Regions from separate parts of the Shewanella sp. SACH genome, predicted to be linked through region 1. Evidence: predicted binding sites of a transcription regulator. Region 1 holds the regulator's gene; each other region holds the start of a gene.

Region 1 (3,282 bases):
CTATCAAGATGATGCCAAACCAGACGCGCCAGCAGATAAACCTGTGAAAAAGCAGGACTCTAAATGACCCAAATCACCCTAAGAGCACAAAATCTGGCGAAGAGTTACAAGAGTCGCCAAGTGGTTAAAGACGTCAGTCTGACGGTCAAAACCGGTCAAGTCGTTGGCCTACTCGGCCCGAACGGCGCGGGTAAAACCACCACCTTTTACATGGTCGTCGGTCTGGTTAAAAGCGATAAAGGCCACATCTTTATCGACGATGATGATTTAACCGCAGATCCTATGCACCTGCGCGCCCGCAAAGGCATAGGTTACTTGCCACAGGAAGCCAGTATCTTCCGTAAACTGACCGTCCATGACAACATCATGGCCGTGCTGCAAACGCGCAAAGAATTAAAAAAAGAGCAAAGGGAAGAAGAGCTAGAGCATCTGCTTGAAGAGTTCCACATCACCCATATCCGTGACAGCCAAGGCATGTCATTGTCGGGGGGTGAACGTCGCCGTGTCGAAATTGCGCGGGCGTTAGCAGCAAATCCTAAGTTCATTTTGCTCGATGAACCCTTTGCTGGTGTCGATCCGATTTCAGTTATCGACATTAAAAAGATTATCGAACAGCTCAAAAGTCGTGGCCTTGGCGTGTTGATCACAGACCACAATGTCCGTGAGACATTAGATGTGTGTGAACATGCCTATATCGTGAGTCACGGAAACTTGATTGCCGAAGGAACACCCGCAGAGATCTTAGACAATCAGCAAGTTAGGGCTGTGTACTTAGGTGAACAATTCAGGCTATAGTTAATCAAGCGGAGCCAATGCAGGCAATTTATGCCACCATTGGACTCCACTCAAGATGATAACAAGCGACCTCATCCAACAATAATAACGTAGGGATCAGCGGTAACATGAAAGCGTCACTCCAGCTCAAACTGGGTCAACAGTTAACCATGACGCCACAATTACAACAGGCCATCCGTCTGTTGCAACTGTCGTCATTAGAACTGCAGCAAGAGATCCAGCAAGCCTTAGATTCTAATCCCCTTCTCGAGCTGGAAGAGGATCAATTCGACGCCACTAAAGACCCTGTAAACCAAACGCTATCCGATACGGATTTCAGTGAATCTAGCACCCTGCCGCCAGAAAAAGACAGCTCCACCATAGACACGGCAGAGTCCTTAACCAAAGAATCCATGCCCGACGAACTGCCCATGGACACCACGTGGGATGAAGTGTTCACCGCCTCCCCTAATTCTGGCCCCGGCGGCAGTCGTGAAGATGATATGCCCTTCCAAGGTGAGACCAGTGAAGGCTTGTATGAACACTTAGAATGGCAAAAAAACCTCACACCGTTTTCTGAAACCGATTTAGCCATTGCCACCGCTATTATTGATGCCATCGACGATCAAGGCTATCTCACCCAAAGCACTGACGAAATCCTCGAAGCCATGGGCAATTCTGAGGTTGAGCTCGACGAAGTCGAAGCCGTACTAAAGCGCATTCAACATTTTGATCCCATTGGTGTTGCCGCCCGCGATTTAAGCGAGTGCCTGTTGATCCAACTGTCGCATTTTGCCGCTGACACGCCCAACCTAGAAAACGCCCGCATGCTGATCAAAGATCATTTAGATCTGATCGCCGCCCGCGATTTTAGATTGTTGATGCGTAAGACTAAATTAAAAGAGGATGAATTAAGAGACGGCATCGCGCTTATCCAAACTCTCAATCCCCGCCCAGGTTTATTGATTACGCCCAACGATGACGAATACGTCATCCCAGATGTGTCAGTGTCGAAGAAAAATGGCCGCTGGGTGGTTGAGCTGAATCCTGACTGCATGCCAAAAATCAATGTAAACCAACATTATGCCTCGATGGCGCGCAGCACTAAAAGCCAAGCCGATAGCCAATTTATTCGTGGTCATCTGCAAGAGGCTAAATGGTTTATCAAGAGTTTAGAGAGCCGTAATGATACCCTGTTGAAGGTGGCGAACTGTATCGTCCAATATCAGCAAGGTTTCTTTGAATACGGTGAAGAAGCCATGAAACCTATGGTGCTTAACGATATTGCCGAAGCGGTAGAAATGCATGAGTCGACCATCTCAAGGGTGACGACACAGAAATACATGCATACCCCTAAGGGACTTTTTGAACTAAAATACTTCTTCTCTAGCCACGTCGGTACTGACGATGGTGGGGAGTGCTCATCCACAGCAATCAGAGCCTTCATTAAGAAACTGGTTGCAGCGGAAAACCAGAAAAAACCATTAAGCGACAGTAAGATGGCACAGCTTCTGGCAGAACAAGGGATCAACGTAGCCCGCAGAACCATTGCGAAGTACCGAGAGGCTATGCTCATTCCGCCTTCTAATCAGCGTAAAAGTTTATAACCTACAGTGGATATCGGAGGACGTTTCTATGCAAATAAACCTGAGTGGACACCATGTCGAAATTACCGAATCGTTACGCGCATATGTAGAAGAAAAGTTTTCAAAACTTGAACGCCATTTCGAACAGATCAATAATGTGCACGTTGTGCTCAATGTCGAGAAAATGCAACAGATTGCCGAAGCGAGAATAAATCTTATCGGTGGTGAAGTTTTTGCTACTTCAGAGCATGCTGACATGTATGCCGCTATAGACGCCCTGATTGACAAGCTTGATCGTCAGGTTATTAAACACAAAGAGAAGTTAACAAAACACTAATAATGGAACTTTGTACCATACTGCGGCCGGAGTGCACTACCTGCGCCACTCCGGGCAGCAAGAAAAAGGTACTGGAACTCATCAGCGACTTAGTCGCTGCCCAGTACCCGACCCTCTCATCTCAAGAGATATTCGAAAGCCTAGTGGCGCGCGAAAAGATGGGGAGCACAGGTATAGGTAACGGCATCGCCATTCCACATGGTCGACTAGCCGATATAGATCAGCCCATTGCCATACTCATTAAGTGTGAAGAGCCGATAGCATTCGATGCTATCGATAAGCAACCTGTTGATATTTTATTTGCACTACTGGTGCCTGCAGACCAATGTCAGCAGCACTTAAGTACCTTGTCTTGCATGGCCGAAAAGCTGAGCGACAAGCAAATATTAAAGCAATTACGCAAGACGCATGATGAAACGGAACTCTATCAGGTAATCACTGGATGAAACTGGTCATAGTGTCGGGCCGCTCAGGCTCAGGCAAATCTGTCGCCCTAAGGGTACTCGAAGATCTCGGCTATTATTGTGTCGATAACCTTCCCTTGCCCTTAATCGGCACTTTGCTTGAGCAACTCAAAGGCAGTAA
Region 2 (3,282 bases), 800 kb from region 1:
AATGCCATTGACACTGATAGTTTGATTGCGACCGTTGACAAGGTGGGCATCTAATTCATTGATAGTTTGGCTTTTGACCGCAGCTGCTACGATAGGCCAACGCTTGACGATAATATTGAGATTAGACGCAAATAGCTCGGTCATTCCGTTTCTCCGGAAGATTTCTGGGAGTTTGATATCACCAAGGTCACTATCTGGTCTCTCCACAGGGACTCGAACCCCGATCGGCCGCTTAGGAGGCGGCTGCTCTATCCTGTTGAGCTATAGAGAGACGACAGTGATTATACTGGTTTTATCTCTGATTAAAAGGCTTATGATTTAGTTGCTTAAATCTTAAGCGCTATGTCGTTTATCTGCACATTGTAGGCTGCATTTTGGTCTAAAAGTACTGCTGTTGAGCTTTCTTCACTCACTTGTTCAATTTTTACCGTGGCTCGACTTTTGGTTGCGACGGCGCGCATTTCATTGAGTCGATCGGGTAGATTTTGCTGTAATACGACTTGGAATTTATCCCCGACACGAATGCCATGTTTACGGCCGAGATTTAAAATGATCCTGTCCGCTTGGCGGCTCACGACTTGGCCGAGTAAGGGTCTGCAATTGAGAGTACTGTCCAAATCGTGGGTAGCCTGTTGCATTAACTTAGTAATATTTTTGCCATAGGATGATCGCCAGAATCTGTCCGTATTAGGGGCAATAATGGCTTGTTCTTCAAATTCCCATGGTGCCGATGTGCTGTAGCTTTTACTCCAAACTTCTTCGCCACTGATCCCATGATAAAGGCTAAGTTTGAACTGGAATTGCCTAAGTGGAGCTTCATCCCAGAATCCTAGGAAGGTTGCCTGCACTGGCTCCATTGAGATATCCATGATTTGTGGTTGGAGGATATATTGGCTGTCGGTAATTTCACTGAGCCAGCTTGGGAGTCTATAACCGCGAATATCCACTAGATCTTGTTTAATATCGAGCAGCTCTTTAGCGTGAGTGTGGCTAAAACCTGTGGAAGAGTAATCTTCTATAACACTGCCTAATTTTTCTGAGATCACTTCTTCAAAGCCTGAAAGCTGTCCGTATCTGAGCTGAGTACGATCTTTGATTTGTGCTTGAGGGATTAGAATCGCGGCCTTTAATTGTCCATTTGGACACTGCTGCGTAGGATCATCATTTAGATCGAGTCGTAGGGACACATAAATTTTGTTTCCCTGGATTCGTTCGCTAACGAGTTGGATGCTTATGGCTTGGGCGTTGCGATTTATCGCGAAGTTATTCTGTGTAAGGTTTCCGTTAGAGGTTTGTTGTTCACTGGATATTTGAATGCCTGTGCTTAATGTAGCGTAGCTAACGGCTTGATTAATCGCTTCTTCCCTTGCTTGAGCCGTATTACCATTGATAATAGTCGCTTCACCACTGGCTTCCATCCATTCGGCCCGAGAAGGCAAAGACAGCAGTGCAAGGCTCAAAATGATGAGCGAAGCTGAACGTGGTATGTGCATCAATACAATCCTTATCGCTAAGCTATTGGCGAGCTTGCTAGTCGAGCCAGTTTCCTGACACTTAACCTAATATACCGATAAAGCAAATTTCATGCCTGACTAACGAGAGTTTTCGATAAAGTTTCCATTGGCGCAGTCGATATACAGCGTATGAGCATAATATTGTCGGGCTGGAGCAATTTTGGTCCGAAGATTGCTGGCTTTTGTTACTCACAAAAATGAGACGCATAGAGTGTGAGTGATTTAATTGCCAGTACACCCACAGATGAGGTAAATCCAATGCTAAAGCGTGTAATTATTCCCTTAACATTGATTATGTTAGGTGGATGTGTGGCTAAATCGGTTACACCGCCCAAGCCGAGTTTAGTGGATGGCAATGGGTTGCCGCCAACGGCAGTGATCAACCATTTAGCACAGCGAATTGTGACAGAGCTCGTTAAGCAAAATGATGCTCTGCGCTCTGATCAGCCAATTGTCGTCGCAACCCCAGTATTAGTGGGTGACATGAATGGCACAAATGCGTTGGCGCAGCAGTTACAGCAAGGATTAATGACGTCGCTCCATAGCTTTCAGTTTAATGTGGTTGATTTAAATTTAGCAGATGGCTTGAGAGTGACGGCTAATGGGGATTTTATTTTGACGCGAGATTGGCAACAATTGTCGAAAAATCTTCCCGTTGAGCATCTTGTCGTATCGACTATGAGCCCAGTTACCAATGGTATGGCGATCAATACTCGGATTGTGAACATAAGTAACAATCGTGTGGTATCGGCCTCTCAAACTTTTGTGACTCAAAAAGAGTTGGCAAACTACATGCAGCCTTCGGAGCAAATTGTGTCACAAAATGGCATCTTATATCGTCAGGCGAGTCCAGGCATGAATGAAGTGCGTGTTTTAGGAGATGGAAAATGAAACGCTACCTTTTAGTTATTGCGGCGCTAATGCTAACTGGCTGCGCTGCTAAAGATAGATATGTGCAATGGGAAGATGTGCCGCCGCCGAGTTTTCCTAAGTTAACGGCCATAGGATATGCGCCCTTAGCGACTCAACCGGCTAAAGAACAATCACAAAGAGTGTTGATGGCCATGCAAGCATCAAAAATTGTGGCCTATCGTGAATTAGCAGAACAAGTTTATGGGCAGAAAATAACGGCAAACAGCAGTGTTAGTGATTGGATGTTGACAGATGATAATGTCAAAGCGTCGGTTTCTGGCGTGATCCGTGGAGCGCGGGTCGTTAAGAGTTATCCGGCTGGCGATCATTATGTCACTGAGTTAGAGCTGGATTTTTCACAGGTATGGGCGCTGTATCAACAACAAAGTCGTCCACAGCGAGTCAAAGAAGTCACGTATTTCTAGTCATTTCTACATGACTCTATTGAGCCGCGTACTATACGAATAGTTATGCGGCTTTTCTTTTTCTGCATAAGTATCAAAGTCTAATCTTTAATCAGAGCAGAGCTTAGAAGCTGGAAATACAGAGTGGGAATTGATGCGCCTGTTAGGCCTTTAAATCATTACCTAAACTTGAGATAGTTGAGGTCTTGCCTTTATCGTTGTACGTAAGGCTGGAGGCGTTTCTGCTGGCTTGTAAAGCTTGAGCGAAGCGATTGATACTGGCTAAATTCATCTCAATTAAACTGGCATTTTGATCGTTCAGTTCTTTGCATTCAGTTAATGCGTCTTTGACAACGGCCATTTTATGCACGAGTTCACTTTGCTGAGTGAGTTGAGACTTATCAGTGTGGTTTGCCAGAATATCGTCATTAGTCTTGAGTTCTTTCAGACAT
Region 3 (3,282 bases), on a different contig from region 1:
AAGCGACAATTCCGCTCAATTTAGCGAAAGCACAACTGTGCCAAGGACAATGTTTAGGTTGTTCGAAAAAAATGCTGGAAATGTTAGATGCTGAAATCAGCTATTGGCAGTTTAGCGATGTAATACCTAGCCTAAAAGATTTAAAAAACCTCGAGAAGATAGGCCAACGTACCTATAAAATCCTTAAGCGAAACCATCTACTATCTTAAGAAACCATCTGCTGTCTTAAAGAAGCGGTCTTAATCTATTGCGCTGGTTATATTTCTATTCTTTGAAAAGTCTCATACTCCAGCAAACTTACGCTGATAACGCGGCAACATGGTCTCATTCCCCAATAATCCGCCTTGATGCAAATACATCACATGACCTAATTCACTACGCTGTAAGTAATCCTCAAGCACAATAAAACCTAAGGGATCGTAGAGTAGTTCAAATTGAATACCTGAGGCACAAACGCGCTGCCACATGGCATAGAATTCAGGGTAGAGTTTACCAAAGTGATATTTTTTGCCGACATTCACTATCTGTGGATGCTCGAGAGTATTTGGATTAAGCATAGAGAATTGCAAACGTAAATAATCATCGCCGCCCACCACAGCGCAAGTCACGACACGAATCGCCGTTTGCTGACGAATAAAGTACTGATTTAAAAATAACGCCGTCGTCCCCGTCCCCGACGGTAAAAATACCGTTAAATCGACTAAATCATTCGCCTGCGCAAATTGCATTATCTCTTGCGCCAATCTATTTACCCCGTATTCAGCGTAGTAACAGCGCCCGCCCTCTGGGATAAAGAGCGCCGTAGGTTCATTCGCGAGTACCTGAGTCTCGATATAATCTTGGCAACTCAGTCGCGCACCACCCGTTTGCAAAGCTGGTTCAGATCTAGCATTAATATCTAACAAAACCTGAGGTTCACATTGCGACTGAATAAACGTCTGCTTTTGCGCCATTAACTCACTTAAGTCGATAATATTGGCGCCATTTGCCAATGCCGCAGCGTAATTCCCCGTGGGATGCTTAACAATCTGACTGGCAATATGGTCAACATAAAAGTCACACTGCCAGCCTTTCATCTTGGCCAATGTTGATAGGGAATACAAAGAGTTCGCTAAGGGTGAGCCGTGGCCTATCACCTTGTTGATGCCTATAAACTCATGATCTAAAAAGTAGCCGAATTTACGCGCTTTATTGCCACTAAACGCTGGATGCAATAAATCATCACGTTTTAGAAATATTTCTCGACCAGCAAAGGCAAAAATATCGACGGGGGAATTTGCAAACATCAGGCTACTCAACGATTAAATACTCTGGCTTTTAAGCCATTGGATGGAATTGCTAGTGTAACGCCACCTTTGCTCTTCTGCTCTTAAGAAATTAGCAATTTAGCGAAGAATTAGTGAAAATCACAAATAAAGCTTAAACGGATAGATCTAAGTCATTGATTATTAATAGCCAAATAATTGGCACGTTTCTCGCTTAGTCATTGGTATATATTCAGTTTATCAAAGCTAACAGCATTCATTAGAGCTGACGATAAAGGCTAAAAAAGTAACATAAGGAGTTTTCAATGGCAGTATTACGCTTAATATTCAACATCGCTTGGTTTGTGCTCGGTGGATTTGTGATGGGACTCGCTTGGTGGCTCGCAGGTATCCTGTGTTTTATCAGCATTATTGGTATACCCTTTGGCCGCGCCTGCTTTGTTATCGGTGAAATGACCTTCTGGCCCTTTGGTCAAGAACAAATCAGCCGTCGTCACTTAACCGGACGTGACGATTTAGGCACAGGTGCCCTAGGCATGGTGGGAAATATTATTTGGTTCTTGCTGTTTGGGATCTGGTTAGCCATAGGCCACCTGGTCCATGCCTTAGCCTGTTTTGTGACTATTATCGGTATTCCCTTTGGAATACAGCATCTTAAACTGGCGTTACTCAGCCTAACACCGATAGGCCAAACCGTTGTGGCTAAAGCCTAATCGATTATGAGTTAACCGTCTTAGCGCTGTTCATTGCCGATGATTTACTGTGGAGAGTGGATAGCGCTTTTTCATCCCATACTGAAAATATCGCCTCGTTAAAGGCCATTTCTTCCTCCAGTAAATCGTTGCAACTGTATTGAGTATGGGCATATTGAGCATGGGCAGGTTCATCATCCTCTTGAACCTCAGTTTGCGGCTTAGTCGGCGCCACAATTGCCAACAGATAATGTGCCAGTTTTGCAGGGGCATCAATGGCCGCATCATGGCCGCAATACGCTAATACTATCAAATCCGTGTGAAAGTGCTGTGCCAAGGCTTTGCTCGATGCCATGCTCACCAACGCATCACGGTCGCCACAGAGTACACTTATCGGCACTTCCACGGTCAATGGACATTGATATTGAAAAGCCGCCCACAGTTGCCGCCAGGCGTTACGGATAGTTGGCGACGATTGGCGGCGAAATTCACTCCATTCGGCAATTAAACCGCAGTCTCGCCGATGACGAAAACTGGTTAAACGCACTATCGTCGACTCGATGGGATGTAAAGCTTTACCCCGAGCCCGCAAGAAAAACGCCTTCAATGCATTCAGTGGATTAAATCTTTGATACCACGTCGATAAATTAGCCGCACTGCTGTTTAGTACAAATACATGCCTTATCTGCCAAGGTCGCTGGCGCGCCATTTCTAGCGCTAACATACCGCCCATAGACAAACCGAGAAGGTAAATGGCTTCTCCATTTTGCACCTGCTCATCCAATTGCTGCCACACTGCATGGGCATAATCGGCAATCTTAAGTGGGCTTAGTTCATGGGATAGCGTCCCATTACCTGGCAAATCCGGTGTCAGTACTCGCAGCCCCTTTTGTCGCAGTCGCTGATCGAAGCCATTCCAGTGGCGCTGATCACGCATTAATCCCCGCAATAACACCCAAGTTGTCATGACTGTGACTCCCGATACCAATACTGCCGCGCGCACTCAGTGAGTTCAGTCAAACGTTCAGGGGTTAACTGCTCTAACGATTGGGCGTAGGCCGCTTCCATCATAAATTGCATCAGCACTGTGTGCCTGCGTAAAATTCTGTGATGACGATGTGTTTTCTGCGGATTGAAAAAACCTGCAAAATTAAATATTTGTCTGGGATTTTTCTTAATCCAAGCCCAGGATCCCATCTCTAATGTCAAAGGCAGAAACGGCACCTGAGCATGGGGATCGGCCACTTGATGCTGGCGATAGAGGTAATCCCAAATATCCCCATGGGTGCGATAAAACTGGCTCTGCGGCGCGAGCCGATAATGGC

The links. The regulator sigma-54, encoded in region 1, starts transcription at its own class of promoters, with help from an activator protein. The targets are predictions, from matches to a motif close to GTTGGCACGNNNNTNGNNT.
Region 2: the regulator sigma-54 is predicted to act here: its motif matches at 1,574-1,592, upstream of BM607_RS12550 (flagellar assembly protein FlgT).
Region 3: the regulator sigma-54 is predicted to act here: its motif matches at 1,463-1,481, upstream of BM607_RS07685 (YccF domain-containing protein).

What each region holds. Positions count from the first base shown of each region.
Region 1 is NZ_MPDG02000002.1:256,548-259,829, reverse strand. It holds gene lptA (lipopolysaccharide transport periplasmic protein LptA) at 1-67, shown strand, start outside; gene lptB (LPS export ABC transporter ATP-binding protein) at 64-795, shown strand; gene BM607_RS08925 (RNA polymerase factor sigma-54) at 903-2,381, shown strand; gene hpf (ribosome hibernation promoting factor) at 2,410-2,697, shown strand; gene ptsN (PTS IIA-like nitrogen regulatory protein PtsN) at 2,700-3,143, shown strand; gene rapZ (RNase adapter RapZ) at 3,140-3,282, shown strand, end outside.
Region 2 is NZ_MPDG02000002.1:1,053,833-1,057,114, forward strand. It holds gene BM607_RS12540 (6-hydroxymethylpterin diphosphokinase MptE-like protein) at 1-144, opposite strand, end outside; tRNA gene BM607_RS12545 (tRNA-Arg) at 196-271, opposite strand; gene BM607_RS12550 (flagellar assembly protein FlgT) at 327-1,493, opposite strand; gene BM607_RS12555 (FlgO family outer membrane protein) at 1,773-2,405, shown strand; gene BM607_RS12560 (LPP20 family lipoprotein) at 2,402-2,851, shown strand; gene BM607_RS12565 (flagellar protein FlgN) at 2,994-3,282, opposite strand, start outside.
Region 3 is NZ_MPDG02000001.1:1,771,354-1,774,635, forward strand. It holds gene BM607_RS07675 (hypothetical protein) at 1-209, shown strand, start outside; gene BM607_RS07680 (pyridoxal-phosphate dependent enzyme) at 282-1,286, opposite strand; gene BM607_RS07685 (YccF domain-containing protein) at 1,571-1,978, shown strand; gene BM607_RS07690 (alpha/beta hydrolase) at 1,983-2,924, opposite strand; gene BM607_RS07695 (M14 family zinc carboxypeptidase) at 2,921-3,282, opposite strand, start outside.